DNA from 4 places in the Burkholderia sp. APQ4-4ca genome. Region 2 is predicted to be linked to each of the others. Evidence: riboswitches for the same ligand, from Rfam matches in the RefSeq annotation. Region 2 holds a riboswitch; each other region holds the start of a gene.
The links. Region 2 has a riboswitch for cobalamin ahead of AC3IFE_RS07540 (TonB-dependent receptor domain-containing protein). Riboswitches for the same ligand answer to the same signal wherever they lie in the genome.

Region 1: another riboswitch for cobalamin. It lies ahead of cobG (precorrin-3B synthase); the one in region 2 lies ahead of AC3IFE_RS07540 (TonB-dependent receptor domain-containing protein).
Region 3: another riboswitch for cobalamin. It lies ahead of cobW (cobalamin biosynthesis protein CobW); the one in region 2 lies ahead of AC3IFE_RS07540 (TonB-dependent receptor domain-containing protein).
Region 4: another riboswitch for cobalamin. It lies ahead of AC3IFE_RS10480 (FecCD family ABC transporter permease); the one in region 2 lies ahead of AC3IFE_RS07540 (TonB-dependent receptor domain-containing protein).

The regions. Positions count from the first base shown of each region.
Region 1 is NZ_JBYQCG010000059.1:205,385-212,436, reverse strand. It holds gene AC3IFE_RS02765 (cobalt-precorrin-5B (C(1))-methyltransferase) at 1-528, opposite strand, end outside; gene cbiE (precorrin-6y C5,15-methyltransferase (decarboxylating) subunit CbiE) at 528-1,799, opposite strand; gene AC3IFE_RS02755 (hypothetical protein) at 1,923-2,264, opposite strand; cobalamin riboswitch at 2,366-2,556, shown strand; gene cobG (precorrin-3B synthase) at 2,664-4,025, shown strand; gene AC3IFE_RS02745 (precorrin-8X methylmutase) at 4,018-4,644, shown strand; gene AC3IFE_RS02740 (precorrin-2 C(20)-methyltransferase) at 4,641-5,375, shown strand; gene cobJ (precorrin-3B C(17)-methyltransferase) at 5,372-7,052, shown strand, end outside.
Region 2 is NZ_JBYQCG010000072.1:330,189-337,240, reverse strand. It holds gene AC3IFE_RS07560 (isocitrate lyase) at 1-1,093, opposite strand, end outside; gene AC3IFE_RS07555 (YbaK/prolyl-tRNA synthetase associated domain-containing protein) at 1,497-2,018, shown strand; gene AC3IFE_RS07550 (helix-turn-helix transcriptional regulator) at 2,015-2,653, shown strand; gene AC3IFE_RS07545 (threo-3-hydroxy-L-aspartate ammonia-lyase) at 2,706-3,680, shown strand; cobalamin riboswitch at 3,912-4,104, shown strand; gene AC3IFE_RS07540 (TonB-dependent receptor domain-containing protein) at 4,322-6,250, shown strand; gene AC3IFE_RS07535 (TetR/AcrR family transcriptional regulator) at 6,378-6,929, shown strand; gene AC3IFE_RS07530 (alpha/beta hydrolase) at 6,952-7,052, shown strand, end outside.
Region 3 is NZ_JBYQCG010000059.1:187,805-194,856, forward strand. It holds gene AC3IFE_RS02660 (EAL domain-containing protein) at 1-982, shown strand, start outside; cobalamin riboswitch at 1,065-1,328, shown strand; gene cobW (cobalamin biosynthesis protein CobW) at 1,657-2,745, shown strand; gene cobN (cobaltochelatase subunit CobN) at 2,752-6,561, shown strand; gene AC3IFE_RS02675 (magnesium chelatase ATPase subunit I) at 6,558-7,052, shown strand, end outside.
Region 4 is NZ_JBYQCG010000086.1:3,824-10,875, reverse strand. It holds gene cobD (threonine-phosphate decarboxylase CobD) at 1-123, shown strand, start outside; gene AC3IFE_RS10505 (cobalamin-binding protein) at 120-1,025, shown strand; partial or broken gene cobC (alpha-ribazole phosphatase) at 1,125-1,706, opposite strand; gene AC3IFE_RS10495 (adenosylcobinamide-GDP ribazoletransferase) at 1,691-2,443, opposite strand; gene cobT (nicotinate-nucleotide--dimethylbenzimidazole phosphoribosyltransferase) at 2,457-3,512, opposite strand; gene AC3IFE_RS10485 (ABC transporter ATP-binding protein) at 3,574-4,392, opposite strand; gene AC3IFE_RS10480 (FecCD family ABC transporter permease) at 4,389-5,387, opposite strand; cobalamin riboswitch at 5,546-5,794, opposite strand; gene AC3IFE_RS10475 (ATPase) at 5,949-6,299, shown strand; gene AC3IFE_RS10470 (cell division protein ZapA) at 6,296-6,610, shown strand; RNA gene ssrS (6S RNA) at 6,692-6,873, shown strand; gene AC3IFE_RS10460 (EVE domain-containing protein) at 6,944-7,052, shown strand, end outside.

The sequences.
Region 1 (7,052 bases), on a different contig from region 2:
CGACAGCCCGCCGACGATACCCAGGCGCGGGTTCATCGTCTTCAGCGCGAGCGCCTCGCCGCCTTCGACGCCGATCGTCACGTCGAAACCGCCCGTGTAACCGTGTTCGGCGGCGAGCGCTTCCAGGTGCGTGGTCATCATCTGGCGCGGCACCGGGTTGATCGCCGGTTCGCCGACCGGCAGCGTGAGCCCCGCGCGCGTGACCGTGCCGACGCCCGGCCCCGCATGAAAACGCACGCCGGACGCCGCCGCGAGCGCGACGCGCGCGAAGACCAGCGCGCCGTGCGTGACGTCCGGATCGTCGCCGGCATCCTTGATCGTGCCGGCTTCAGCGCCCTCAGCCGTGGCGCGGCAGAATTCGAGCCGCATCATCACGCGTTGCCCCTTCGGCAGCACGATCTCGACCGCGTCGTCCGCGTGGCCCGCGAGCAGCAGACGCGCCGCCGCGAGCGACGTCGCGGTCGCGCAGCTGCCGGTCGTGTAGCCGAAGCGCAGCGGCGCGGGCTGTTCGGGGGTTTCGTCGCGCATCACGCGTCCATTGGGTTCGACGGATTCGACATATTCGACGAGCCGGCCGCGTCGGCTGCGTCTGTCGTGTCGGGTTTGCGCACGTCGTACAGCGTGACCGGCAGCGGTTGCCGCCACGTGTCGAAACGGCCGAGCGGTTCGGCGTGCGCGAGCGACACGCGCGTGAGCGTGCCGCCGTGCGCATCGCGCCACGCGGCGAGCGCCATCTCGCCTTGCAGCGTCACCGCGTTCGCGACCAGCCGCCCACCGGGTTTCAGCGACGCCCAGCACGTGTCGAGCACGCCGGGCGCCGTCGCGCCGCCGCCGACGAAGATCGCGTCGGGCGCGGCGAGCCCCGCGAGCGCATCGGGCGCACGGCCTGAAACGAGTTGCAGGCCCGGCACGCCGAGCGTATCGCGGTTGTGTTCGATGAAGCGCTGCCGTTCCGCATGCGCTTCGATTGCGATCGCCTGGCAGGATGGATGCGCGCGCATCCATTCGATGCCGATCGAGCCGCTGCCGGCGCCGACGTCCCACAGCAATTCGCCGGCCGCGGGCGCGAGGCGACCGAGCGTCATCGCGCGCAGGTCGCGCTTGGTGAGCTGGCCGTCGTGGCGGTACGCGTCGTCGGGCAGCCCGGGCGTGAGCGCGCGGCGCGGTGCGTCGGGGCTCGCCCGACAGTCGAGCGCGACGAGATTGAGCGCGGCGGTTTCGTCGATGTTCCAGTCTTGCGCGAGGCCGTCGATCCGCCGCTCGAGCGGGCCGCCCAGATGTTCGAATACGCTGATGCGCGTCGGCCCGAAGCCGCGGGCGGCGAGTTCGGCGGCGACCGCGGCCGGCGTGCGGCCGTCGGCGCTCAACACGAACAGGCGCCGGCCCGGCAGCAGGTGGCGGGCCAGCGTCGCGAGCGGACGCCCAACGAGCGAGACCGCACCGACGTCCTGCAGCGCCCAGCCCAGGCGTGCGGCCGCGAGCGACAGCGACGACGGCGCCGGCAGGACGCGCCATTCGTCCGGGGAAAGCTCGCGGGCGAGCGTCGCGCCAACGCCGAACAGCATCGGGTCGCCGCTCGCGAGCACGCACACGGGCGCGCCGCGGCGCGCGAGCAGCCCCGACAGGTCGAACGGCGACGGCCATGCTTCGCGCGCGGCGCGCAGCCGCGCGGGCAGCATGTCGAGATGCCGTTTCGCGCCAACCACATGCGTCGCGTCGAGCAACGCGCGCCGCGCGTGGCGCCCGAGCCCCGCGTAACCGTCGTCGCCGATGCCCACTACCGTCAGCCACGCCGTCATGCACCCTTCCCCATCGTTCGATTTCATACCGTGTGTAGCGATGCGCAGCCGCCGAGCTGCCGCGCATCGATCCGTTTCCGTGCCGCGGCATTGGCGCCACGGACGATGCCGCCACGCTCCTGGTCAGCCGCGCGGCGTGCCGCCGATCCACATCACCATCGCCAGATACAGTCCGGCGATCGCCGCGACCAGCAGCCAGCCGAGCAGTAGCCATGCGAGCGGTCGCACGCCGCCTTTCCTGAACAGGTAGGTTCCACCTGCCGCGATCGGCGCCGCGAGGCCGGCGAGCCCGACATTCTTCGGCCATTCGGCGGACGGCGCAAACGGAATCAGCATGCCCGCGAGCATCATCCATGCGGGGAGGCCCAGCAAGGCCAGTGCGATTCCGATGCCGAACAGCTCCGTCCTGCCGAGTTTCATCATCGCGGATACCGGCGTCGCGCCGATCGAATGTCGAGCCGCCAATCGTACCATCCGCGCAACCGCACGCCGGTCGTCACAGCCATGCTGCGACACCGTTGCAGCGCACACCGCCGATGCAGGATCGCCGCGAAAATCGGGTATCCTACGGCCGTTCGTTCGCCGGTGCCCTTCGGGGCCGAAGAGGGAACACAGGGCGCACCGCGCGCCGCTGTGGCTGCCCCCGCAACTGTAGACAGCGAGCCGATCTCCCCCTCATGCCACTGGTTTCACCGGGAAGGCCGGGAGGAGGCGCCGACCTGTCAGCCAGGAGACCTGCCGGCCAGAAAGTGCGTGCGTGCCAGTCGGCGTCGGGCGGGGTGTACCGATGCGTTGGCCGCGGCGCCACACTGTTCCGGTATCCCGTTGAGTTCCGCCCCCGATTCGATTCCTGCGTCGCCCGTCGTGCGCCCGTCGGCTTGCCCGGGGCTCGTGCGCGTGGTCGCGGCCGCCGACGGCGGGCTGTGCCGGATCAAGTTGCCGGGCGGCCGGCTCGACGCGCGCCAGGCGCGCGCGATCGCCGCCGCCGCGCGCCGGTACGGCTCCGGCGAGATCGATGCGACCAATCGCGCGAATCTCCAGTTGCGCGGCATTCGCGACGGCGCGGCCGATGCGCTCGCGCGCGCGCTGCTCGATGCGGGGCTCGGCCCGCGTACGAGCGCCGACAATACCGCCGTCGATGCGGCCGCGCTCGCGGCGAGCGACGACGTCCGCAACGTGTTGCTCAGCCCGCTCGCCGGGCACGACCCGGCCGCGCTCGTCGATAGCCGTGCGCTCGCCGTGCCGCTGCTCGACATGCTCGCGAGCGAGCCGCGCCGCGGCGAACTGTCGCCGAAATTCTCGATCCAGCTCGACGGCGGCGAAGCGGTCGCGGCGCTCGATCATCCGCACGACATCTGGCTCGCCGCGTGGCGTCGCGGCGACGGCGCGGTACGTCTCGCGGCGGGGCTGGCCGGCTGTCCGCCGGTGGCGCACCACGACCGGCCCGCGTCGGTCGACGTGTCGATCGATCAAGGCGTCGCACTGGTTCGCGCGCTGTTGCTCGCGTTCCTCGATCTCGCGCCGGCCGACGTCGCGCGGATGCGCGCGCTGCTGTCGACGTGCGGCGAACCCGCCCTGCTCGAGCGCGCGCAACGCTACCTGCCCTTCCCGCTCGCGGCCGATCCGACGCTCGCCGGCTGGCGACGCACGCGTGCCGACCCCGCGTCGCGTTTCGGCGCATACCCGTCGCGCGACGCGGCGCGCTGCAGCGTCGGCGCGCAATTCGCGCTCGGGCGGCTCGACGCGGCGCAACTGGAGCGGCTCGCCGCGCTGGCCGAAGCCGACGGCGACGGCACGCTGTCGATGACGCCGTGGCAAGGGGTGTTCATGCACGGCGTGCCGAACGAGCGTGCGGCGGCGACGCGCGAAGCCCTCGCGTCGCTCGGCCTCGTGTGCGCGGCGTCCGACCCGCTGGCGACCCTCGTTGCCTGCACCGGCAGCGCGGGCTGCGCGAAAGCGCGCGCCGACACGAAACACGACGCGCGCGTGCTTGCCGCGCGCATCGGCCATCCGCTCGACGTGCATCTGACCGGTTGCGAACGCCACTGCGCGCTGCCGCACGCTGCCACGCATACGCTCGTCGCGGTGGCGCCCCAACACTACGACCTTTATCGGCGCGACGCGGCCGCGGGCCTCGGCGCCCCGCTCGCGCGCCGTCTGACGATTGACCAGGCCGCGGTCCGACTCATGGACGCGCGGCGCAGCCAGGACACCACCGATGCTTGACTACATTCGCGACGGGCAGGAAATCTACCGCCAGTCGTTCGCGACGATCCGCGCCGAGGCCGACCTGTCGCAGGTGCCGCCCGATCTCGAGAAACTCGCGGTACGCGTGATCCACGCGAGCGGGATGGTCGACGTCGTGTACGACCTGCGTTTTTCCGTCGGCGCCGGCACGGCCGGCCGCGCGGCGCTCGCGGCCGGCGCGCCGATCCTGTGCGACGCGAGAATGGTCGCCGAAGGCATCACGCGCGCGCGGCTGCCCGCGGCCAACCGCGTGATCTGCACGCTCGGCGAGCCGGAGGTGCCCGACCTCGCGCAACGCGTCGGCAACACGCGTTCGGCCGCCGCGCTCGAACTGTGGCGTCCGCATCTCGCGGGCAGCGTCGTCGTGATCGGCAACGCGCCGACCGCGCTGTTCCACCTGCTCGACATGATCGATGCCGGCGCGCCGCGCCCCGCGCTGATCCTCGGTTTCCCGGTCGGCTTCATCGGCGCGGCCGAATCGAAGGCGGCGCTCGACGCCGACAGCCGCGGCGTGCCGTACGTCACGCTGCTCGGCCGGCGCGGCGGCAGCGCGATGGCCGCCGCCGCGGTGAATGCGCTCGCGACGGAGGTCGAATGACGCGCGTGCGTGGGCGGCTGTTCGGCGTCGGGGTCGGCCCCGGCGATCCCGAGTTGATGACGATCAAGGCGCTGCGCGTGCTGCAGGCGGCGCCGGTGGTCGCGTATTTCGTCGCGAAGGGCAAGAAAGGCAACGCGTACGGCATCGTCGAGGCGCACCTGCTCGACGGGCAGACGCAACTGCCGCTCGTCTACCCGGTGACGACCGAGGCACTGCCGCCGCCGCTGTGCTACGAGACGGTGATCGCCGATTTCTACGACACCGCGGCCGAGATCGTCGCCGCGCACCTCGATGCAGGCCGCGACGTCGCGGTGATCTGCGAAGGCGACCCGTTCTTCTATGGCTCGTACATGTACCTGCACGACCGCCTCGCGCCGCGCTACGAGACCGAGGTGATCCCGGGCGTGTGCGCGATGCTCGGCGGCACGGCCGTGCTCGGCCAGCCGCTCGTCTATCGCAACCAGAGCCTGTCGGTGCTGTCGGGCGTGCTGCCCGAGCACGAACTGCGCGAGCGGCTCGCGCGGGCCGACGCGGCCGTCGTGATGAAGCTCGGCCGCAACTTCGACAAGGTGCGGCGCGTGCTCGACGCACTCGGGCTCGCGAAGCGCGCGCTGTACGTCGAGCGCGCGACGATGGCGAACCAGCGCATCGTGCCGCTCGACGAAGTCGATCCGATAGCGTCGCCGTATTTCTCGCTGCTCGTCGTGCCGGGGGAAAAATGGCAAGGATGACGACGCCGCCCGCGATCGTGATACTCGGCGCGGGCGCGCTCGATACCGCGCGACGTATCCAGGCGCGTTACCCGGGCGCGCGCGTGCACGGTCTCGCGTCGCGCGTCAACGCCGACGTGCCGTTCGACGAACTCGGCGTGCATCTGCATGAACTCTATGCGCGCGGCTCGCCGATCGTCGCGCTGTGCGCGGCCGGCATCGTGATCCGCTGCCTCGCGCCGGCGCTCGCCGACAAGGGCGTCGAGCCGCCGGTGCTCGCGGTCGCGGAGGACGGCTCGGCCGTCGTGCCGCTGCTCGGCGGGCTGACGGGCGTCAACGTGATCGCGCGCGAAATCGCCGAATGCGTGGGCGTCGCGCCGGCGATCACGACGAGCGGCGAACTGCGCTTCGGCGCGTGCGTGCTCAATCCGCCGGAAGGCTATGCGCTCGCCGATCTCGCGCAGGGCAAGCGCTTCGTGTCCGACCTGCTCGCGGGCGCGTCGCCGCGCCTCGACGGCGCCGCGCCGTGGCTCGACGACGTCGCGCTGCCGCGCGATGCCGCGGCCGCACACGCGATTCGCGTGACGCCCGATGCGTGGCGCGGCGCGCACGACGAACTCGTGATTCATCCGCGCAGCGTGGTGGTCGGCGTCGCGGCGGATGCCGTGCATGCGGACGAAGCGCTGGCCGCGCGCATCGCAGCCTCGCTCGACGCCCAGGGCCTCGCACGGCTGGCGCTCGCGGCCATCGTCGCGCCCGCGTCGGCGATCGGCGAACCCGCGCTGGAAGAAGCGGCGCACACGCTCGACGTGCCGCTGCGTTTCGTCGATGACGATAGCGATCCCGATCGCGACACGCCCGCGGACGCCGCCACGCTGCTCGGCCGCGCATTACGCGTCGCCCACACACTGCGTGAAGCATCGAACGGCCTCGCGTGCGCAATCGCATCCCATCCGGTCGATCCGGCCACGCTCGGCCGCGCGCGCGGCCGCCTGACGGTACTCGGCCTCGGTCCAGGCGGCGCCGCCTGGCTCACGCCGGCCGCGCGCGCCGCGCTCGCGGACGCGACCGACATCCTCGGCTATACGACCTACGTGAACATGGCCGGCCCGTTTCGAGCGGACCAGCGCGTGCACGGCACCGACAATCGCGAGGAAATGCAGCGCGCGCGCCATGCGTTCGAACTGGCGGCCGAGGGCCGGTGCGTCGCGGTCGTGTCGTCGGGCGACCCCGGCGTGTTCGCGATGGCGGCGGCCGTGCTCGAAGCGCTCGATGAAGCCCGCAACCCGCACTGGGCCGCGGTCGACCTGCGCGTGGAGCCCGGCATCTCGGCGTCGCTCGCGACGGCCGCGCAGGCCGGCGCGCCGCTCGGCCACGATTTCTGCGCGATCTCGCTGTCGGACAACCTGAAGCCGTGGGACGTGATCGAAACGCGTCTGCGGCACGCGGCGCAAGCCGATCTCGTGATGGCGTTCTACAACCCGATCTCGCGCGCGCGGCCGTGGCAGCTCGACCGGGCGCTCGACATCGTGCGCGCGCATCGCGCGGCCGAGACGGTGGTCGTGCTCGGCCGCGACATCGGCCGGCCGGGCGCGACGCTTTCGACGACGACCCTCGGCGCGCTGCGCGGCGACCAGGTCGACATGCGCACGATGGTGATCGTCGGCTCGTCGACCACGCGGCGCTTCGCGATCGGCA
Region 2 (7,052 bases):
TCTCGCTGACCATGCCGCCGATCTGCGCGATATGCGGTTTTTCGGTTTCGATCCACAGCAGGTCGGCGCCGTTTTGCAGCGACGTGATGCAGTCGAGCACGCAACGCGCCTCGCCCGTGCCGGCGCGGAACTGGAACAGGTTGCTCGGCAGGCGCTTCGGACGCAGCAGCTTGCCGTCGCGCTTGATGACGACGTCACCGTTGCCCAACTGGTCGGCCGACAGTTCTTCGCAATCGAGGAACGCGTTGTATTGATCGCCCAGGTCGCCCGGCGTGTTGGTCACGGCGATCTGCTTGGTCAGGCCCGCGCCCAGCGAATCGGTACGCGCGACGATGATGCCGTCGTCCACGCCCAGCTCCAGGAACGCGTAGCGGATCGCACGGATCTTCGCGAGGAAATCCTCGTGCGGCACCGTGACCTTGCCGTCCTGGTGGCCGCACTGCTTCTCGTCCGACACCTGGTTTTCGATCTGGATGCAGCACGCGCCCGCTTCGATGAACTGCTTGGCCAGCAGGTAGGTTGCTTCCGCGTTGCCGAAGCCGGCATCGATGTCCGCGATGATCGGCACGACGTGCGTGACGTGGTTGTCGATCTTTTGCTGGATCGCGGCCTTCGCGGCCGGGTCCTTCGCGGCATCGAGCTCGCGGAACAGGCCGCCCAGCTCACGGGCGTCGGCCTGGCGCAGGAACGTGTACAGCTCGCGGATCAGCGCGCTGACCGAGGTCTTCTCGTGCATCGACTGGTCCGGCAGCGGGCCGAATTCCGAGCGCAGCGCGGCGACCATCCAGCCGGACAGGTACAGGTAGCGGCGTTCGGTGCTGTTGAAGTGCTTCTTGATGGAGATCATCTTCTGCTGGCCGATGAAGCCGTGCCAGCAACCCAGCGACTGCGTGTACTTGGACGGATCGGCATCGTACGCGGCCATGTCGGCGCGCATGATCTTCGCGGTGTACTTCGCGATGTCCAGGCCGGTCTTGAACTTGTTCTGGGCACGCATGCGGGCCGCATACTCGGGGCTGATGGCATTCCACGCGCTGCCGTGGTTTTCCTTCAAGCCAGCCACTGCCTTGATGTCGTCTTGATATTGGGACATGTCTATCTCCTGGGAACGAAGCGCATTTGAGTAAAGGGTTCAGCGTGCCCGCCGCGTGTGACGAAGCGAACTGCATGGACTTAATAGTAATCCTGTCCGGCGCGCTTTCGGCCAAGTCTTATATAAGACATAAGATATAAATTTCCGTTATTTTTCAATGAGATAGCTGGTCGTTTTTGCGATGCAAAACACGGTTTCAAGCGGCGGTAAAACGCGGCGGCGGGAATCCGGCCTGAATCCCGCCATATGAAACGGCCTTTCGGCTGCTGAAGAATCGGCGCGATTCGAGCACACTGACGCCACGACGTCCGGCGCTCTTTGTCATACCAATGACAAAACGTCTATACTTGGACGATTCTTTGACCCGACGCCTCGACGCATCGGCCCGCCTGCCCGGAGCGACATGAACGACTCTCCCGTTTTCGACACGCTGTGCGAACTGCTGACGACGTCCGGCGCGCGTTTTCGCGTGCTCGAGCATCCGGCGGAAGGCAAATCCGACGCGATCGCCGCGCTGCGCGGCACCCGCCCCGAACAGGGCGCGAAGGCGATGCTCTGCACGTTCAAGGGTGGCGGCGACCCCGCCGCGCTCGCGGTGATCCCCGGCCATCTGAAAATCGACTTCCGCAAGGTCGCCGATGCGGTCGGCCGGCGCAAGGCGACGCTCGCGTCGCCCGACGTCGCGGCCGCCGTCACGCGCTGCGTGATGGGCGCGGTGCCGCCGTTCGTGTTCGATACGAACGTGACGCTCGTCGTCGATCCCGCGCTGGTCGAGCGCAACGCCGAAATCGCGTTCAACGCGGGCCGCCTCGATCGCTCGGTCGTGCTCGACGCGGCCGACTACGTCCGGATCGCACGCCCGCTGCTGGCCGACATCACGCGGCCGGAAACGACGGACCCACAAGCCCCCCAGGACCCCGCATGAGTACAAACCGCAAACCGCTGCTGTCGGAGCAGGCATCGCTGATCGAACAGGTGCAGCGCATCGCCGAAGGGCTCGGCGAGATGTTCGCGCCGTTCACCGAGGTCGTCGTGCACGACCTGCGCACGCCGGAGCACGCGATCCTCGCAATCCACAACAACCTGTCGGGGCGCGCGGTGGGCGATCCCGCGACCGAGCTCGGCCTCGCCCGCATCGCCGACGACGATTTCCCGCAGGTGCTCGCGAACTACCCGAACCGCTTCGCCGACGGCCGCACCGCGAAAAGCACGTCGATCGGCATCAAGGATTCGACCGGGCGCTATGTGGCCGCGCTGTGCATGAATGCCGACGTCACGCTGTTCCGCGGCTTCCAGGGCATGCTGAACCAGTTCTGCCGCACGGACGGCGAAGCCGTCGTCGAAACGCTCGACCCGGCCGGCGCGGATGCGATCCGGCAACGCATCGACACCTTCGCGACGCGCCTCGCGACGACGCCGCGCGAGCTGAAGACCGACCAGCGCCGCGAGCTGATGCAGACGCTGAAGGCCGACGGCTTCCTCGAGGTGCGCCGCGCGATGGAGATCGTGTCGCAGCATCTCGGCGTGTCGCGCGCCACCGTCTACAACGACGCGAAGTGACGCGGCGCGCCCCGCATTCCCGTCGACCGACTTTTTCCATCCTCGAGCAACCATGAACGCTTCCGCTCTCCCCACGTACGACGACGTCGCCGCCGCCGCGGCCCGGCTCGAAGGCCACGCGCACCGCACGCCGGTGATGACGTCGCGGACGATCGACGACGCGCTCGGCGCGCAGGTGTTCTTCAAGTGCGAGAACCTGCAGCGCATGGGCGCCTTCAAGTTCCGCGGCGCGTTCAACGCGCTGTCGCGCTTCAACGCGCAACAGCGACGCCACGGCGTCGTCGCGTTCTCGTCGGGCAACCATGCGCAGGCAATCGCGCTGTCGGCACGCATCCTCGGCATTCCCGCGACGATCGTGATGCCGCAGGACGCGCCGGCCGCGAAGATGGCCGCGACGCGCGGCTACGGCGGCAACGTCGTGACCTACGACCGCTACACCGAGGATCGCGAGCAGATCGGGCACGATCTCGCGGAGAAGCACGGACTCACGCTGGTGCCGCCCTACGACCACCCGGACGTGATCGCCGGCCAGGGCACCGCGGCCAAGGAACTGTTCGACGAAGTCGGCCCGCTCGACGCGGTGTTCACGCCGCTCGGCGGCGGCGGGCTGCTGTCGGGCACCGCGCTCGCCACGCGTGCGCTGTCGCCGCATGCGAAGCTGTACGGCGTCGAGCCCGAAGCCGGCAACGATGCGCAGCAATCGTTCCGGTCCGGCACGATCGTACATATCGACACGCCGCGCACGATCGCCGACGGCGCGCAGACGCAGCACCTCGGCAACCTGACGTTCCCGATCCTGCGCCGCGACGTCGACGACATCCTCACCGCGACGGACGCGGAACTCGTCGACTGCATGCGCTTCTTCGCCACGCGCATGAAAATCGTCGTCGAGCCGACCGGCTGCCTGTCGTTCGCCGCCGTGCGCCGGATGAAGGATGCGCTGCAGGGCAAGCGCGTCGGCGTGGTGATCAGCGGCGGCAACGTCGATCTCGAGAACTTCTGCGCGCTGGTGTCGGCGCCGGCCTGAGCGACGCGGCGCGCATCGATAACGGCACGCGCCCGCCGTTGGCCCTAAGAGCGACGGAACGACGGCGGCTAGTTCCGGCGCGGCGGCATGCGTGTGAATCCGGCCGTTTCCTCGGACATGAAACGCTGCCCGCCCACCTCGAACGAAAGGATTTGGAAAGCCGCCGCCGGGCAATGACGTTTTTTCGCATCCGCGCGCGGCCGGACGATTGACGTGCCCGAGCGCACGCCATTACCCTTGCGCGCTGATGGTTCCCGGAGACGGGATCAAAAGGGAACGCAGCAGGGGCAACGCCCCGAATCTGCGGCTGCCCCCGCAACTGTGAGCGGCGAATCCGTGCCACCGCATGCCACTGGGAAACCGGGAAGGCCTGCACGGATGACGACCCGCGAGCCAGGAGACCTGCCATCGACCCGAGGTCCACGCAGCCGCACCGGGCGGGGTGTCCCGATGCGCCTGGCACCGCCCCCGGCGGTCGCCCGTTGCATGGACGACCCGACCTCAGGATCCATCAGATGTCCATCGTTCCCGAATCCGCTTCCCGACCGGAAGCGTCGCACCGACGCGCCGTCGGCACCCCCAACCTGCCCGCTCTCCGCCCGCGATCGCCGTACACGTCACACACTTTGTTCCGCCGCCTCATGAACGTTCGTCACCTGCTCGCCACGTCCGCCGCCACCGCGCTGCTTTCCCCGCTCGCCCATGCCGCCGGCGACACGACGCTCGCGCAGCCCGCCGGGCCTGCGGAAGGCGCCGACCTGCCGACGATCAGCGTGACCGACACGCGGCACCTGCCCGAATCGTTCGACCGCCGTTACGCGTCGACGCAGGTGCTCACGCGCGAGGATCTCGACCGGCTGTCACCCGCCGACCCGAGCATCACGCAGGCGCTCGCGACGCTGCCGGGCGTGACCGTCACGCAGAACGGCGGGCCGGGCTCGTCCGCGTCGGTCAGCATCCGCGGTTCGTCGGCGAGCCAGGTCGCCGTGTTCATCGACGGCATCCGGATCGGCTCGCCGACCACCGGCATCGCGCCGTGGGCGGACCTGCCGACCGAAGCGTTCGAGCGCGTCGAGGTGATCTCCGGCCCGGCCGCCGCGTCGTTCGGCAACAACGCGATGGGCGGCGTCGTGCAACTCTTCACGCGCCGCGCCGCCAGCCAGCCGAACCGGACCACCGTGTCGTTCGGCGGCGGCTCGAACAAGACGTTCGACACGCAGTTCCGCACGTCGGGCACGGTGCCGTCGACCGGGCCGCTGGCCGCGCTCGGCGGGCTCACTTATTCGCTCGGGCTGCACGACTACAACACGACCGGCATCGATGCGACGCGGCCGTTCTTCTACGGCCACGAAGACGGCCGCAATCCGTATCACGCGCAGGATCTGGACGCGCGGCTCGGCTACGCGCGCGACAACTGGTCGATCTCGACGTTCGCGCTGTACCACCGCTCCGATCTGTCCTACGACAACAGCGGCTACGTCAATCGCGAACTCGATCACCAGCTGACGACCGGCGTCGCGTTCCATCTCGACATCACGCCCGATACGCAGTTCGACCAGTCGTTCGGCTATGCGAACGACCGCCAGTTCATCTACGCCGACAACCCCGCCCTCGCGACCGACCAGATCAATTCGCAGCGGATCAGCACGTCGACATCGCTGACCCATCAGGAGCACGGGTTTCACCTGTTCGGCCTGCCGCTGTCGGGCGAATCGAAGCTCGCGTACGACTTCACGCGCGAGCAGGCATTCCTGCCGGTCGACATTCCCGGCGGCGTGCCGACGCGCAACGATTCCGCGTTCTCGCTGCATCAGTCGGCGACGCTCGGCCGCGTGACGATGTTCGTCGCCGGCCGACACGAGATCATCGCCGGGCAAGCGGTGAACACCGGCAATGCCGCGCTGTCGTGGGCGATCACGCCGGTCTATACGGCGCGCATGTCGTACGGCAATGCGTTCCGCCTGCCGACCTTCAACGACCTGTACTACCCGGGCTACGGCAATCCGAACCTCAGCCCGGAACGCAGCACGTCGGTCGAGGCCGCGCTCGATGCGAACACGGCGTACGGCACGTTCACCGCGGCGATCTACGACACGCGCGTCAACAACCTGATCGCATACAACCCGGCGACGTTCTCGCCGATGAACATCGGCCGTTCGCACATTCGCGGCATCGACCTGTCGTACAAGGGAACGATCGGCCGCTCGACGCCGGTCAGCGTCGCGGTCGGCATCCTGAATCCGCAGGACGAAACGAACCAGACGTGGCTCAGCCGCCGGCCGCGCCAGACGGTCAGCCTGAACGTCGATCACACGTGGGACGAACTGAAGCTGCACGCGCTGAGCACGGGCGCGTCGCTGCTGTACGGCGGCTCGACGTTCGACGATCCGGCCAACCGGCAGTATCTGGCGTCGTACCTGACGGTGAGCCTGCGCGCGTCGTACCGGATCAATTCGCACCTGACGGTGTCGGCGTCGCTGTCGAACCTGTTCGGTCGCCAGTACATGACCGCGTACGGCTACAACACGCTCGGGCGCACCGCGTTCGGCAAGGTCAGTTATACGTTCTGACGGCGCCACGCATCGGCGCAACGCGCCACCCGGCACGCGCGCGAAATTGACATCGCGATGAAAGCTAATAGAATTAGGTTTTTAACTAATCTTCATAGCATTCGTCATGGCGCGTGCCGGCATTACCGTGGACAAACTCGTCGAAGCCGGCGCGCAGCTCGCCGATGAAACCGGCTTCGAGCAGCTTACCGGCGCTGCGCTCGCGCGGCATTTCGACGTGAAGCTGGCAAGCCTGTATTCCCATATCCCGAGCTTCGACGATCTCAAGAGCCGCATCGCGCTGTTCGCGCTGCAGGAGCTGGCCGAGCGCGCCACCGCCGCGCTGGTCGGCCGCACCGGCAAGGACGCGCTGGCGGCGCTCGCGAACGTCTATCGCGACTACGCACGGGCGCATCCGGGCCGCTTCGCCGCCGCCCGTCATCTGGTGAGCGCCGAGCGCGCCGCCGCGAGCGCGGGCGGGCAGCTCGTCAGGATGACGTCGGCGGTACTGCGCGGCTACGCGCTGCCGGATGCCGAGCACGTGCATGCGATCCGCCTGCTCGGCGGCTTCTTCATGGGCTACGTGACGCTCGAAAGCGCCGGCGGCTTCTCGCACAGCGCGCCGGATGCCGACGCGTCGTGGTCGCGCAGCCTCGATGCGCTCGACGCGATGCTGCGCCACTGGCCTTCGCCCGCATGACGCCCCGAACGGAGCCCAAGCGATGAAAGACAAACCCGACGGCGTCGTGCTGCCGAGCCGTGTCGTGCCCTTCCCCACCTCGATCAGCGACGAAGCGCGCGCCGCGCTGCAACGCCTGACCGG
Region 3 (7,052 bases), on a different contig from region 2:
CGCGCGCGGTGTCCCGGCGTACGTCGATGCCGGCCAGGTGCCGGGGTTTCGGGACGGCAAATCGTTCTGCTCGGCCCGCGTGCCGGTGTGCGCCATCGTCGTCGTGACGCCGCAAGCGCTGGCCAACGCCAGCCGGCACGCCGCCTGGCTGCTGGGGATCGCCGGCGGCGCGGCGGGCTGCTGCCTGGGGCTCGGGGCGCTGATGCTGCACCGACGCTGGGCCGCGCTTGCGGCGCAGATACGTCGAGCACTGGCAAACGGACAATTTGTCCTGCGCTATCAGCCGATCGTCGCGCTGGGCGCGTCGTCACGGATCGTCTCCGCCGAAGCGCTGATCCGCTGGATCGACGGGCCGGCCGCACCCGACGTGTTCATTGCCGAGGCGGAACGCGCCGGAATGATCGTCGACGTCACGGCCTTCGTCGTGCGCACGGTCCTGCGGGAGATGCGTGCGCTGTTCGACAACGCGCCGGACTTTCGCGTGACCGTCAACATCAGCGCGCCCGAGTTGCGGGACGGCAGCCTGATGGCGACGCTGGACAACTGCTGGCCGGCCGGATTGCCGCGCAAGCATGTCGGTTTCGAGCTGACCGAACGGTCGACCGTGGAACTGCCGGAAATTGTGCCGGCGCTTCGGCAATTGCGCGACCTCGGGCATCCCGTCTACATGGACGATTTCGGCACGGGCTACTCCAGCCTGAGCCTGCTGCAGCATCTTCCGATCGACTACATCAAGGTCGACCGTTCGCTGCTGCCGGCCACGCCGCAGCACGACGGCACCTCGATCATTCCGGAGATCCTGGCGATTGCCCGCCGGCTCGGGGTCGGCGTCGTCTTCGAGGGCGTCGAGACCCGTGAGCAGGCGCACATGCTCGACATGCCGGGGCAGTCGGTCTGTGCGCAGGGCTGGTATTTCGGGCGCCCCGATACGGTCGAAGCGCTGCAAGGCGCGATCACGGCGCAATCGCTGCGAACGGGCTGAGCATCGGACCGAAAACCCGGCCGCGACCCGCGCTCGCATGGACTCCCGCACGGCTCGCCTTGACGCTCCCGGCCCCGCCGCCTACACTCGCACGCGTTTTGGTGCTCGCGCGCGCCGCTCCGGCGCGTGCAGTTAAACGGGAAACAGGGAGCCTGCCTGCACCGCAGTCGAGCCAACCTGTGCTGCCCCCGCAACGGTAAGCGAACGCGTCGCGCGCAAGCGCCACGCAGCGCCGCTTCGCCGCATGCCCCGCGCATGCGGACGACCGCCACTGGATGCCGCGCATCCGGGAAGGCGAAGCGGCGTGTTCGTCAGCCCGGATACCGGCCTAAACGTTGGGGTTCAGCGCCGCGGGGAGGCGGCGCATCGTCCACGGCCGCAGCCGGCCCGACGCCCGGTGTTCGATGCTTGCTCCGCCCATCTGCCGCCGCACGCACGTGCGCGACCGGCGCGGCGAACGGCAGGCGACGCGGGCGAGGCAGGCGGCAGCCGTGTTGGCATTCACGATGTCGACCGTTCGCAAGGAAGCACCATGCCCGATCCATTGTTCCGCCCGTCCCGCGGCTGTCCGGCCGGACTGCGCGGCGACCTTCCCGCGTACCGCCCCGTGAATGGCCGCGCCGCCCCCGACGCGACGATCCCGTCCTGATTCCCTCTTCGACACCGGACCTACCATGACCCTACGCAAGCTGCCCGTCACGATCGTCACGGGCTTTCTCGGCAGCGGCAAGACGACGCTGATGCGGCACATCCTGCAGCACGCCGAAGGCCGCCGCATCGCGGTGATCGTCAACGAATTCGGCGAGCTCGGCATCGACGGCGAAATCCTCAAGGGCTGCGGCATCGGCTGCGACGATGCCGACGGCGCCCAGGGCGAGGCCTCGGGCCAGTTGTACGAACTCGCGAACGGCTGCCTGTGCTGCACCGTGCAGGAGGAGTTCTATCCGGTGATGGAAGCGCTCGTCGAGCGCCGCGCGGACATCGATCACGTGCTGATCGAAACGTCGGGCCTCGCGCTGCCGAAGCCGCTCGTGCAGGCGTTCAACTGGCCGACGATCCGCAACAGCTTCACGGTCGACGCGGTCGTGACCGTCGTCGACGGGCCGGCCGCCGCGAGCGGCCAGTTCGCGGAAAACCCGCAGGCCGTCGACGCGCAGCGTCGCGCCGATCCGAACCTCGACCACGAATCGCCGCTGCACGAACTGTTCGCCGATCAACTGTCGTCGGCCGATCTCGTGATCGTGAACAAGGCCGACCTCGTCGGCGACGCCGAATTCTCGCAGATCGAAACCGCGATCCGCGAGGAAATCCCGCCGCAGGTGAAGATCGTGCGCGCGACGCGCGGCGAGCTCGATCTCGCGATGCTGCTCGGCCTCGAATCGGCGTCGGAGGAGACGATCCACCTGCGTCACGACCATCACGGCTCGGCCGACGACGGCGATCACGACCACCATCACGACGATTTCGATTCGGTCGTGGTGTCGGGCGACGCCGGCACGCGCGAAGCGACGATCGCCGCGTTGCAGCGGGTGGTCGAAACGCACACGATCTATCGCGCGAAAGGCTTCGCCGCGCTGCCCGGCGCGCCGATGCGACTCGTGATCCAGGGCGTCGGCCGCCGTTTCGACAGCTATTTCGACCGCCGCTGGCAGGACGGCGAAACGCGCGCGAGCCGCTTCGTGCTGATCGGCGAGGATCTCGACGCGGCCGCGCTGCAACGCGCGTTCGACGCCGCGTGCGCGGCCGAGCCGCAACAGGCGTAACGCACGATGCATCTGTTGCGCACCACGCCGGGCGGCTTCGTCGACGATACGCAAGGCGTCGTCCGGATCGACCAGCAGCCGGCCGACATCGTGATCCTGAGTTCGGCCGACACGACGCTGTCGCTGCTCGCGAGCGTCGTGCCGCACTTGCCGGCCGGGTTCCCGAGCGTGCGGCTCGCGAACGTCACGTTCCTGCGGCAGCCGGCGTCGGTCGATTTCTACGTCGACGACGTGCTGCGCCACGCGAAGACGGTCGTGATCGATCATCTCGGCGGCGAAGCGTACTGGCCGTACGGGATCGAGCAGGCCGTGTCGCTCGCGTCGAAGCGCGGGCAGCAGCTCGCGATGTTCTCGGGCGACCTGCAGGAGGATCCGAACCTCGTCGCGAAGAGCACGGTCGAGGCCGAGCTGTGCCGGCTGTGGTGGCGCTACCTGCGCGAAGGCGGCGTGCACAACGCCGATGCGCTGTTGCGCAGCATCGCGTTTCACACGCTCGGGTTCGGTGAAGCACCCGAACCGCCGCGCCCGCTGCCGGCCGCCGCGCTGTATCACCCGGCGCGTGACCGCGCGAGCGTCGACGACTGGCGGCCGCGCTGGACGCCCGACGCGCCGGTCGTCGCGATCCTGTTTTATCGCGCGCACTGGCAGGCCGCGAACACGGCCGTGTTCGAGGCGCTGGCCGATGCGCTCGTCGACGAAGGATTGAATCCGTTGCCGATCGCGGTGACGTCGCTGAAGGACGCGGTGAGCCGCGAGGTCATCACGCAGCTGTGCGATACGCACGGCGTCGCGCTCGTGCTGAACACCACCGCGTTCGCGGCCGGCGCGATCGACAGCCCCGAGCACGACGTGCTGGCCGGCGACGCGCCGGTGCTGCAGGTGATCCTGTCCGGCGGCAACCGCGACGCATGGGTGGCCGACAACCAGGGCCTGCATGCACGCGACATCGCGATGCACGTCGCGCTGCCCGAAGTCGACGGGCGCATCGTCACGCGCGCGGTGAGCTTCAAGGGGCTCGCGTATCGTTGCCCGCACACCGAAGTCGACGTCGTGCGCTACCAGCCGGACGCGGAGCGGATCGCGTTCGTCGCGGCGCTCGCGCGCGGCTGGTGCCGGCTGCGTACGCTGGATAACGCCGACAAGCGCATCGCGCTGATTCTCGCGAACTATCCGCAAAGCGAAGGGCGGATCGGCAACGGCGTCGGGCTCGACACGCCGGCCTCCGCGCTGCGCGTGCTCGCGGCGCTGCGCGATGCGGGCTATACGGTGGCCGACCTGCCGCCCGACGGCGACGCACTGATTGCCCAACTCACCGAAGGCGTGACCAACGATCCCGCCGTGCGCACGCTGCGTCCCGCGTTTCAGAGTTACGCGCTGGCCGACTACGTCGCGCGTTTCGCGCGGCTGCCGGCGGCCGTGCGCGACGCGCTGAACGAACGCTGGGGGCCGCCCGAAGCCGACCCGACGCTGCGGCAACAGCGCTTCACGATCGCCGGCTGGCGCGCGGGCAACGTGTTCGTCGGCATCCAGCCGTCGCGCTCACGCGACGACAACGACTATGCGAGCTACCACGATGCCGACCTCGTGCCGCCGCACGCGTATCTCGCGTTCTATTTCTGGCTGCGCGATGCGTATCGCGTCGACGCGGTCATCCATCTCGGCAAGCACGGCAATCTCGAGTGGCTGCCGGGCAAAAGCGTCGCGCTGTCCGACGCGTGCTGGCCCGACCTGACGCTCGGGCCGCTGCCGCACCTGTATCCGTTCATCGTCAACGATCCGGGCGAGGGCAGCCAGGCGAAGCGCCGCGCGCAGGCCGTGATCGTCGATCACCTGATGCCGCCGCTCACGCGCGCGGAAAACTACGGCCCGCTGCAGGATCTCGAACGGCAGGTCGACGAGTACTACGAAGCGCTGATGGTCGATGCGCGGCGCGCGAAGCTGCTGCGCAAGACGATCCTCGCGACGATCGCCGAGCATCGTCTGCATGACGAACTGAGCGTGTCGCCGCCGCGCGATGCGGGCGACGAGGATGCGCTGCTCACGCGCGTCGATGCGTGGCTGTGCGAATTGAAGGAAGCGCAGATTCGCGACGGATTGCACGTGTTTGGCGCGTCGCCGGTCGAGCGCCAGCGGCGCGACACGCTGCTCGCGCTCGCACGCTTCCCGGTTGGCGACGGCAAGGGCGAACGGGCCGGGCTGATCGGCGCGCTCGCGCGCGATCTCGCGCTCGGCGACGATTTCGACCCGCTTTCGGCCGACTGGGCCGCCCCGTGGACGGGGCCGCGGCCGGCCGTGCTGCACACGCTCGACGCGTCGCCGTGGCGTCATGCGGGCGATACGCGCGAGCGGCTCGAACGGCTTGCGCAGCATTGGCTGAACGCCGTGTGCGGGGCCGCTTCGGAAGATTCAGGCATCGACATGCCGCCGCCCGGCGAATGGCCGCATACGCTCGCGGTGATCGAACGCGTGCGTTCGACGCTGTTGCCCGCGCTCGACGCGTGCGGCGGCGAGGAAATGCGCCAGTTGCTGCGCGGGCTCGACGGCCGTTTCGTGCCGCCGGGGCCGAGCGGCTCGCCGTCGCGCGGCCGTCCCGACGTGCTGCCCACCGGCCGCAATTTCTACTCGGTCGATACGCGTGCGGTGCCGACGCAGGCCGCCTGGTCGCTCGGCCTGAAATCCGCGCAGCAACTGATCGAGCGCCATCTGCAGGATCACGGCGACTATCCGCGCGCGATCGGCTTGTCGGTGTGGGGGACGGCCACGATGCGCACGGGCGGCGACGACATCGCGCAGGCGTTCGCGCTGCTCGGCGTGCGGCCGAAATGGGCGCACGGCAGCCATCGCGTGACCGACTTCGAGATCCTGCCGATCGAGATCTTCGACCGGCCGCGCATCGACGTGACGCTGCGCGTGTCGGGTTTCTTCCGCGATGCATTCCCGAACCTGATGCACCTGTTCGATGCGGCCGTGCAGGCGGTCGCCGCGCTCGACGAGCCCGAGGCACTGAACCCGATCCGCGCGCGCATCGAGCGCGAACGGGAGAAGTGGGTCGCGCAGGGCGTGGCGCCCGATGAAGCACGGCGCCGCGCCGGCTGGCGCGTGTTCGGCGCACGCCCGGGCAGTTACGGCGCGGGCCTGCAGGACCTGATCGACCAGCGCCGTTGGCAGACCGACGCCGATCTCGCGGATGCCTACCGTCAATGGGGTGGCCATGCGTACGCGCAGAACAGCGCGGGCGACGCGGCGCCCGACGTGTTCGGCGAGCGGCTGGCGACGATCGACGTCGTCGTGCAGAACCAGGACAGCCGCGAGCACGACATCCTCGATTCGAACGACTACTACCAGTTCCAGGGTGGAATGACGGCGGCCGTGCGGCACCTGTCGGGGCAGCAGCCGAGCATCTATCACGGCGACCATGCGAACCCGGTCGCGCCGAAGATGCGCACGCTGCCCGAGGAAATCGCGCGCGTGATCCGCTCGCGCGTCGTCAACCCGAAATGGCTCGACGGCGTGAAGCGTCACGGCTACAAGGGCGCGGCCGAACTCGCCGCGACCGTCGACTATCTGTACGGCTATGACGCGACCGCCCGTGTGCTGTCCGATCACCAGTACGCGCTCGTCGCCGACGCGTACCTGTTCGACGACGCCACCCGCGCGTTCCTCGAACGGCACAACCCGAAGGCGCTGCACGGCATCTGCGAACGCTTCGTCGAAGCGATGCAGCGCGGGCTGTGGCAGCAGCCGGGCCACTATCGCGAGCGGATCGAAGCGATCTGGCTCGCCAGCGAACAACGTCAGGAAGGAGAACGGCGATGACCGATCCGACGACGCACCGCGCCCGCGCGGTTTTTCCGTTTGCGGCCCTCGTCGCGCAGGACGCGTTGCAGCAGGCGCTGCTGCTTGCCGCGATCGACCCGTCGCTCGGCGGCGTGCTCGTCAGCGGCCCGCGCGGCACCGCGAAATCGACCGCCGCGCGCGGCCTCGCGGAGCTGTTGCCGGAAGGGCAGTTCGTCACGCTGCCGCTGTCGGCGAGCGACGAGCAGGTGACGGGCACGCTCGATCTCGCGCATGCGCTGGCCGAAAACGGCGTGCGGTTCCGGCCCGGCCTGCTCGCGAGGGCGCATCTCGGCGTGCTGTACGTCGACGAAGTAAACCTGCTCGCCGACGGGCTCGTCGATACGCTGCTCGACGTCGCCGCGAGCGGCGTGAACATCGTCGAGCGCGATGGCGTGTCGCATGCGCACGACGCGCGCTTCGTGCTGGTCGGCACGATGAATCCCGAGGAGGGCGAGTTGCGTCCGCAACTG
Region 4 (7,052 bases), on a different contig from region 2:
ACGCGGTACTTCCCGTCGCCGTCGAGCGTACGCGTCGGCCTGCCCGGCAGCGAAGCCGAATGGCGGCGCCTCGGTGATGCGCTCGCACACTGCGTGCCGCTCCCGCAGCAGGCCTCGGCATGAGTCCGCGCCTGTTCCACCGGCTGACGCTGGCCGCGCTCGCTCACGCGCCGCTCGTCCACGCCGACGTCACGACACGCGACGACGCCGGCCATACCGTCACGCTGCCCGCGCCCGCGCAGCGCGTGATCAGCCTCGCGCCGCACGCGACCGAGCTCGTCTACGCGGCCGGCGGCGGCGCGAAGCTCGTCGGCACCGTCACGTACAGCGACTATCCGCCCGCCGCGCAAGCGGTGCCGCGCGTCGGCGACAACAAGGCGCTCGATCTCGAACGCATCGCCGCGCTGAAGCCCGACCTGATCGTCGTGTGGCGGCACGGCAACGCCGAGCGGCAGACCGATGCGCTGCGCGCGCTGCACATCCCGCTGTTCTTCAGCGAGCCGAAGCATCTCGACGACGTGTCGTCGTCGTTGCGCCGGCTCGGCACGCTGCTGGGCACGCAACCGGCCGCCGACGCTGCCGCGGCCGCCTTCACGCGGGACATCGCGACACTGCGCGCACGCTACGCGGCTCGCCCGCCCGTCACGATGTTCTTCCAGGTGTGGGATCGCCCGCTGACGACGCTCAACGGCACGCACCTGATCAACGAAGTGTTCGAACTCTGCGGCGGCCGCAACGTGTTCGCGTCGCTCAAGCCGCTCGCGCCGACCGTGACCGACGAGGCGGTGCTCGCGGCCAATCCGGAGGCGATCGTGACGACGAGTGCCGGCGCGACCCGTTCGAACGAACCGCTGCCGAGCCTCGCGCGCTGGCGCGCGTGGCCCGCGCTGACGGCCGTGGCGCGCAACAACCTGTTCGCGATCGATGGCGATCTGCTGACGCGGCCGTCGCCGCGGATCGCGCAAGGCGCGGCCGCGCTATGCGAGGATCTGGATGCCGCGCGTGCGCGGCGGCCGGCGCATTGATTTCCGGCGGCCGTCACGTTCATCGCGCACTCATACCGAATGCGTCCGGTGCTCGGCTCCGTGCGCCGCGTCGTTCACATGCAGACGCAAGTGCGCCTCTGCGTCCCAATGCACGACTTCCCACGTTCGCGCGGCGTCCTCGCTGCGCAGCCACACCACCCCACCCGTCGGCACCGGCCGCGACAGCAACGTGTCGAGCGGCACGCGCAACACATGCGACGCGAATACGCGGATCACACCCGCATGCGTGACGATCCATTGCGGCCCGTCGAGCTTCACAACCGCATCGGCCCGCCGCGCCACCCGCGCGACGAAGCGCTCGACGCTTTCTCCGCCGTGCCCGCACGCATGCATCAGGTCGGCCGCCCACGCATCGAGCGCCGCGCGGTCGATATCGTCCCAGCGCTGCATTTCCCACGCGCCGAAATCCATTTCCTGCCAGTCGTCATCGCGCAGCAGCGGTACGTCGAACGCCCGCGCGAGCCGTTCGGCAACCGACGCGCAGCGCGTCAGCGGGCTCGTCCACACCCGTTCGGGCGACGGTATACCCCGTTCCGCCAAATGCGCGCGCACGGCCTGCGCGCCGTCGTCAGCCGACTCGGCGAGCGGCACGTCGCTGCGCCCGTAGCAGACGCCCGGCTCGATGCCGACGGCCGGATGACGGATCAGGACGACGTCCATCCGAGCACCACCAGATAGATCGCCAGTTCGCCCAGTTGCTGCGCGAAGCCGAGACAGTCGCCCGTATAACCGCCGATCCGCTTCACGAAATAGCGGGCCAGGCATGCGCGCACGAGCACGAGCGCCACGCATGCGGCAACGCCCATGCGCCAATCCGGCCAGAATAGCCACGGCAGTCCGAACACCGCCGCGACGCCCGCCGCGCGTGCGCCCATCCGTTGCGCGACCGGCTTCGCCTTGCCTTCGGGCCGCACGTAGTCGAGCGTCGTCAGCAGGCTCACCGCCATCGCACGGCTCGCCGCGTGCGCGGCGATCATCGTCCATGCGGCGCGCAGCGGCAGCATCGACGCCAGCGCCTGCCATTTCAAGCCGAGGGCGACGACGAGCGCGACCGCGCCGAACGTGCCGATCCGCGAATCGTGCATGATGCGCAGCACGTCGTCGCGCGTGTAACCGCCGCCGAACGCATCGCAACTGTCGGCAAGGCCGTCTTCGTGGAACGCGCCGGTCGCGAGCAGCGTCGCAGCCATCGACAGCCCCACCGCGATCGATGGCGGCAGCGCGCGCAGCGCGACGAGATAGACGAGCGCGCCCCATGCGCCGACGCACGCGCCGACGAGCGGAAAATAGCGCGCGGCCTGGTCGAGGTCGCCGGCCGTGTAGCCGATCGAGCGCGGCACGGGCACGCGCGTGAAATAGCCGAGCGCGACGAAGAAGTAGCGCAGTTCGGCCCGCATGCCGCGCGCGCGCTCAGGCGTCACGATCGTCGACGCCGGCGGATTCGAAGCTCGCCATCTCGCTGAGGAACGCGGCGGCCGCGCGCACCAGCGGCAGCGCGAGCGCGGCGCCCGTGCCTTCGCCGAGCCGCAGGTCGAGCGCGAGCAGCGGCTTCGCGCCGAAATGCTCGAGCATGCGCCGGTGGCCGGCCTCGTGCGACGTATGCGAGAACACGCAATAGTCGCGCACGCCGGGCGCGATGCGCTCGGCGACGAGCAGCGCGGCGGTCGCGATGAAGCCGTCGACGAGGATCGTCATCCGCTCGCTCGCGGCCGCGAGGTACGCGCCCGTCATCATCGCGATCTCGAAGCCGCCGAACGTCGCGAGCACGTCGAGCGGCGCGATCGCATGCGAGTGCTTGACGAGCGCGCGGCCGAGCACCGCGCGCTTGTGCGCGAGGCCCTGATCGTCGAGGCCCGTGCCGCGGCCGACGCATGCGTCGATCGGTACGTCGAGCAACCGGCTCATCAGGCACGCGGCCGACGACGTGTTCGCGATCCCCATCTCGCCGAAGCCGATCACGTTCGTGCCGAGCGACGCGTGCAGGCGGACGCGCGCCGCGCCCGCGGCCAGCGCCGTCATCGCTTCTTCACGCGTCATCGCCGGTTCCGCCGCGAAGTTGCGCGTGCCGCGCGCGACCGGCAGCGACACCAGCCGGTCCGACAGCGGCAGCGGCGACGCGACGCCCGCATCGACGATCTCGAGCGTGCTCTGCGCGACGCCCGAAAACGCGTTGATCGCCGCGCCGCCGGCGAGGAAGTTCGCGACCATCTGCGCCGTCACCGCCTGCGGATAAGGGCTGACGCCCTCGGCCGCGATCCCGTGATCGCCCGCGAACACGATCGTCACGGGACGCTGCACGCCCGGCCGCTCGGTGCGCTGGATCAGGCCGATCTGCAGCGCGAGCGCCTCGAGCTGGCCGAGGCTGCCGGGCGGCTTGGTCTTGTGGTCGATCACGTGCTGCAGGCGCGTGCGCAGCGCGTCGTCGAGCGGCGCGATCGCGGGCGGGAATTGGGTCGAAATGGTCATCGGGAAGCCGTGTGGTGGGGGCGGCATGCGCCGCGCATCGGAAAATTCGGAACGGGAAAGATCATTGTCGCGCGGGCCACGCCGGCAGCAGCGCATCGCGGCCGTTCTCGCGGATCAGCACGAGCGGATAGCCGAACGCGTCGCTCGCGCGCTCCGGCGTCAGCACGTCGTGCACGAGGCCGGCCCACGCATGGCCGCAGCCGTCGAGCAACAGCGCATGCGTCGCGAAACGCCGTGCGAGATTCAGGTCGTGACACGAAAACATCACCGTGCGCGGGCCTGCCGCGAGCCAGGCGGCCAGCGCCGTCAGGCAGTCGATCTGGTGATGCAGGTCGAGATGCGCGAGCGGTTCGTCGAGCAGCATCAACGGCGCATCCTGGCACAGCGTCGCGGCCAGCGCGACCCGCTGCCGCTCGCCGCCCGACAGCGACATCACGTCGCGCGACGCGAGCAGGCTCAGGTCGAACGTCGCGAGCGCATCGCGCGCGGCCGCGCGGTCGCCGTCGCGCTCCCACCCCCAGCCGCCGAGATACGGAAAGCGGCTGAGCAGCACCGTGTCGAACACGGTCGCGCTGAACGCATCGTGCAATTGCTGCGGCATCAGTGCGCGGCGCTGCGCGAGGTGTTCGGGGCGCCACGCGGCAAGCGGCCGGCCGTCGATCTCGACGTGTCCCGCGGCGGGCGGCTGCAGTCCCGCGAGCGTCGCGAGCAGCGTCGTCTTGCCCGCGCCGTTCGGCCCGGCGACGCACCAGATCTCGCCGGGGCGGAACACCTGCGTGAAGTGGTCGAGCAGCGTGCGCGCGCCGGCCTTGAGCGTCAGGTCGACGGCCATGTAGCGCATGTCGCCGGCGGCGGCATTCCGTACTGCGGCGCCCGTCATCGCATCGGCCTCCTCAGCAGCATCCACAGGAACGTCGGCACGCCGATCAACGCGGTCATGACGCCGACCGGCAATTGCGCGGGCGCGATCGCGGTGCGCGCGAGCAGGTCGGCCGCCATCACGCCGCCGCCGCCCGCGAGCATCGCGGCCGGCAGCAGCATCCGCTGGTCGTTGCCGAACGCGAGCCGCAACGCATGCGGCACGACGAGGCCGACGAAACCGATCGTCCCGGCCGTCGTGACCGCGGCCGCGGCGGCCAGCGACGCGACGAGATAGATCCGCACGCGCAGGCGCGCGACCGGCACGCCGAGCGCGAGCGCGCTCGCGTCGCCGCGCAGCAGCACGTTCAGTTGCGGCGCGGCCGGCAACGCGACGCCTGCGCTCAGCAGCAGCGCGCCCCACGCGAACCACGGCGCCGTCGCGCCGTTCAGGTCGCCCGTCAGCCAGAAGATGATGCCGCGCAACCGCGCGTCGGGCGCGAGCGACAGCAACAGCGTGACGAGCGCGCCCCACCCCGCCGCGATCACGACGCCCGTGAGCAGCAGCCGCGGCGACGCGTCGCGCGATTCGCCGCGCCACAGCTCCCGCCTCGCGAGACCGAGCACCAGCGCGACCGATACGAGCGAACCGGCGAACGCGGATGCGTCGACGAGCCACCACGCGCCGCCCGCGATCATCGCGACGAGCGCGAAACCGGCCGCACCGCCCGACACGCCCAGCACGTACGGCTCCGCGAGCGGATTGCGCAGCAGCACCTGCAACAACGCGCCGGCCAGCGCGAGCAGCGCGCCGCACGCGAAACCCGCGAGCGCGCGCGGCAGGCGCAGCGTGCGCACGATATCGGCGAACAGGGTGTCGCCGCCGTGCGGCACGAGCGATGCGAGTGCTTGCCACGGCGACATCGGCACGCTGCCGATCGACAGCGACGCGACGAACAGCAGCGCGACCACGGCGCCCAGCGCGGCCCAGATGACGCCGGCGCGCGCGGCGTTCATGCCGCGCACGGCCGCGCGCACGACGCGCGGCGCATCCGCTGGCGGTAGCCGGCCGCGCGCGACATGGGCGCGTGGCGGACGATTGGGGTCGGCATCGAAGAACGTTCCGTGAACATTGCGCGCCCCGCTTCCCCGCAGGCCGCGCGTCATGGAGCCCGTGCGGGCTCCCCGTCTCGGCCGGTATCCGGGCTGGCGGCGGTCCGGCTCGCCTTCCCGCGCAATGATGCGCAGTGGCCCGCGCCCGCGTGCGACCTGCACGCGAAACGCGCCCGAGCCGGCCTGCGTCACGCGACGCGGCCGCTTACCGTTGCGGGGGCAGCGCAGGTTGGCGTGCTCCTCGAGCCCGCACCCTGCTTCCCGTTTAACCGCGCGTCCTGCGCGCGAGCACCGAGGCGGCGCCAGTTTAGGAGCCGGTCGCGCGAGCGTCAAGGAAGCATCCGGACTCGCGCGGGAAGCGCCGATTCGCGGCAAGAAGCAGGGGTGTTACGACTGGAAACGTTACAGATGTCGGATTGGGCGGTATTCCGCGCTAAAATGCTGGGTCTTTAGAGGACGCAGCAAATGCTCAACGAACTCGAAACCCTGTCTCAAAATATTGGCCGTCTGATTTCGCTGAACAAGCGCTATCACTCGGAACGGCTCGCGCTCGAGGAGCAGGTCGCGCAATTGCGCGCGGAAGCGGACACGGTCCGCGCGGAACTCGCGCAGCTGCGCGACGAACGCAATGCGCTCGCGGCCGAGCGCGACACGTTGTCGGCGAAGATCGACGACGCCCAGGTAAAACTGAACGCGATTCTCGAAAAGCTGCCGCGCTCGAAGAGCGCGGAGCAAGCCGACAACCAGCTCGACCTGCTCGATGCGCAAGCGCGCACGGATGGCGATGATGCGGCCAGCCACGGAGAACATGCATGAGCACCAAGCAGATCGAAGTCTCGATTCTCGGTCAGGCCTATCGGCTCGCCTGTTCGGCCGAGACCGAAGCGGCGCTGCTCGAAGCGGTCGCGCGCGTCGATGCCGAAATGTCGAAAATCCGCTCGAACAGCTCGGTGCGCGGCACCGATCGCATCGCGGTGATGGCGGCGCTGTCGCTCGCGTCGGAATTGCTGCGGTTGCAAACGAGCGTGCGGCACGGTGAAGCATTTCCGGCGGAAGAAATCCGTCGTACAATGCACCAGATGAACGAACAACTCGGCGCGGTGCTCGCACAGCACGAGACGCAGTAACGTTTCAAACGATGCGTCGATTCCGCTTGATCTCGACGGTCAACGGTGGTCAAATTGGCGCATCGAAACACAGTTCAGTCAGCTTCCCTGCCTGGTTCGCCAAGGTCATATATTCCTTGAACCAATGCCATGTGCACGGTTGCGGAAATTTGTAGCACGGGCGCGCGCGTCACTCTGTCTGATGTACCCGAAGTGCTGCTAACTGCGACCAATTCTGAACCTCAGGTTCAGGATGCCGGCCTAGCGGCCAAGGCGGGGGCCTATCCAACGGCATCGGGCAACTCCCGGTGCCGTTTTCTTTTGTAGCAGCCTCTTTTTGCGTCGATCACGACCATGCAATACTGGCTGATGAAGTCCGAACCGGACGAAGCAAGCATCGACGATCTCGCCAACGCACCGCAGCGTTCGCTGCCGTGGACCGGCGTGCGCAACTATCAGGCGC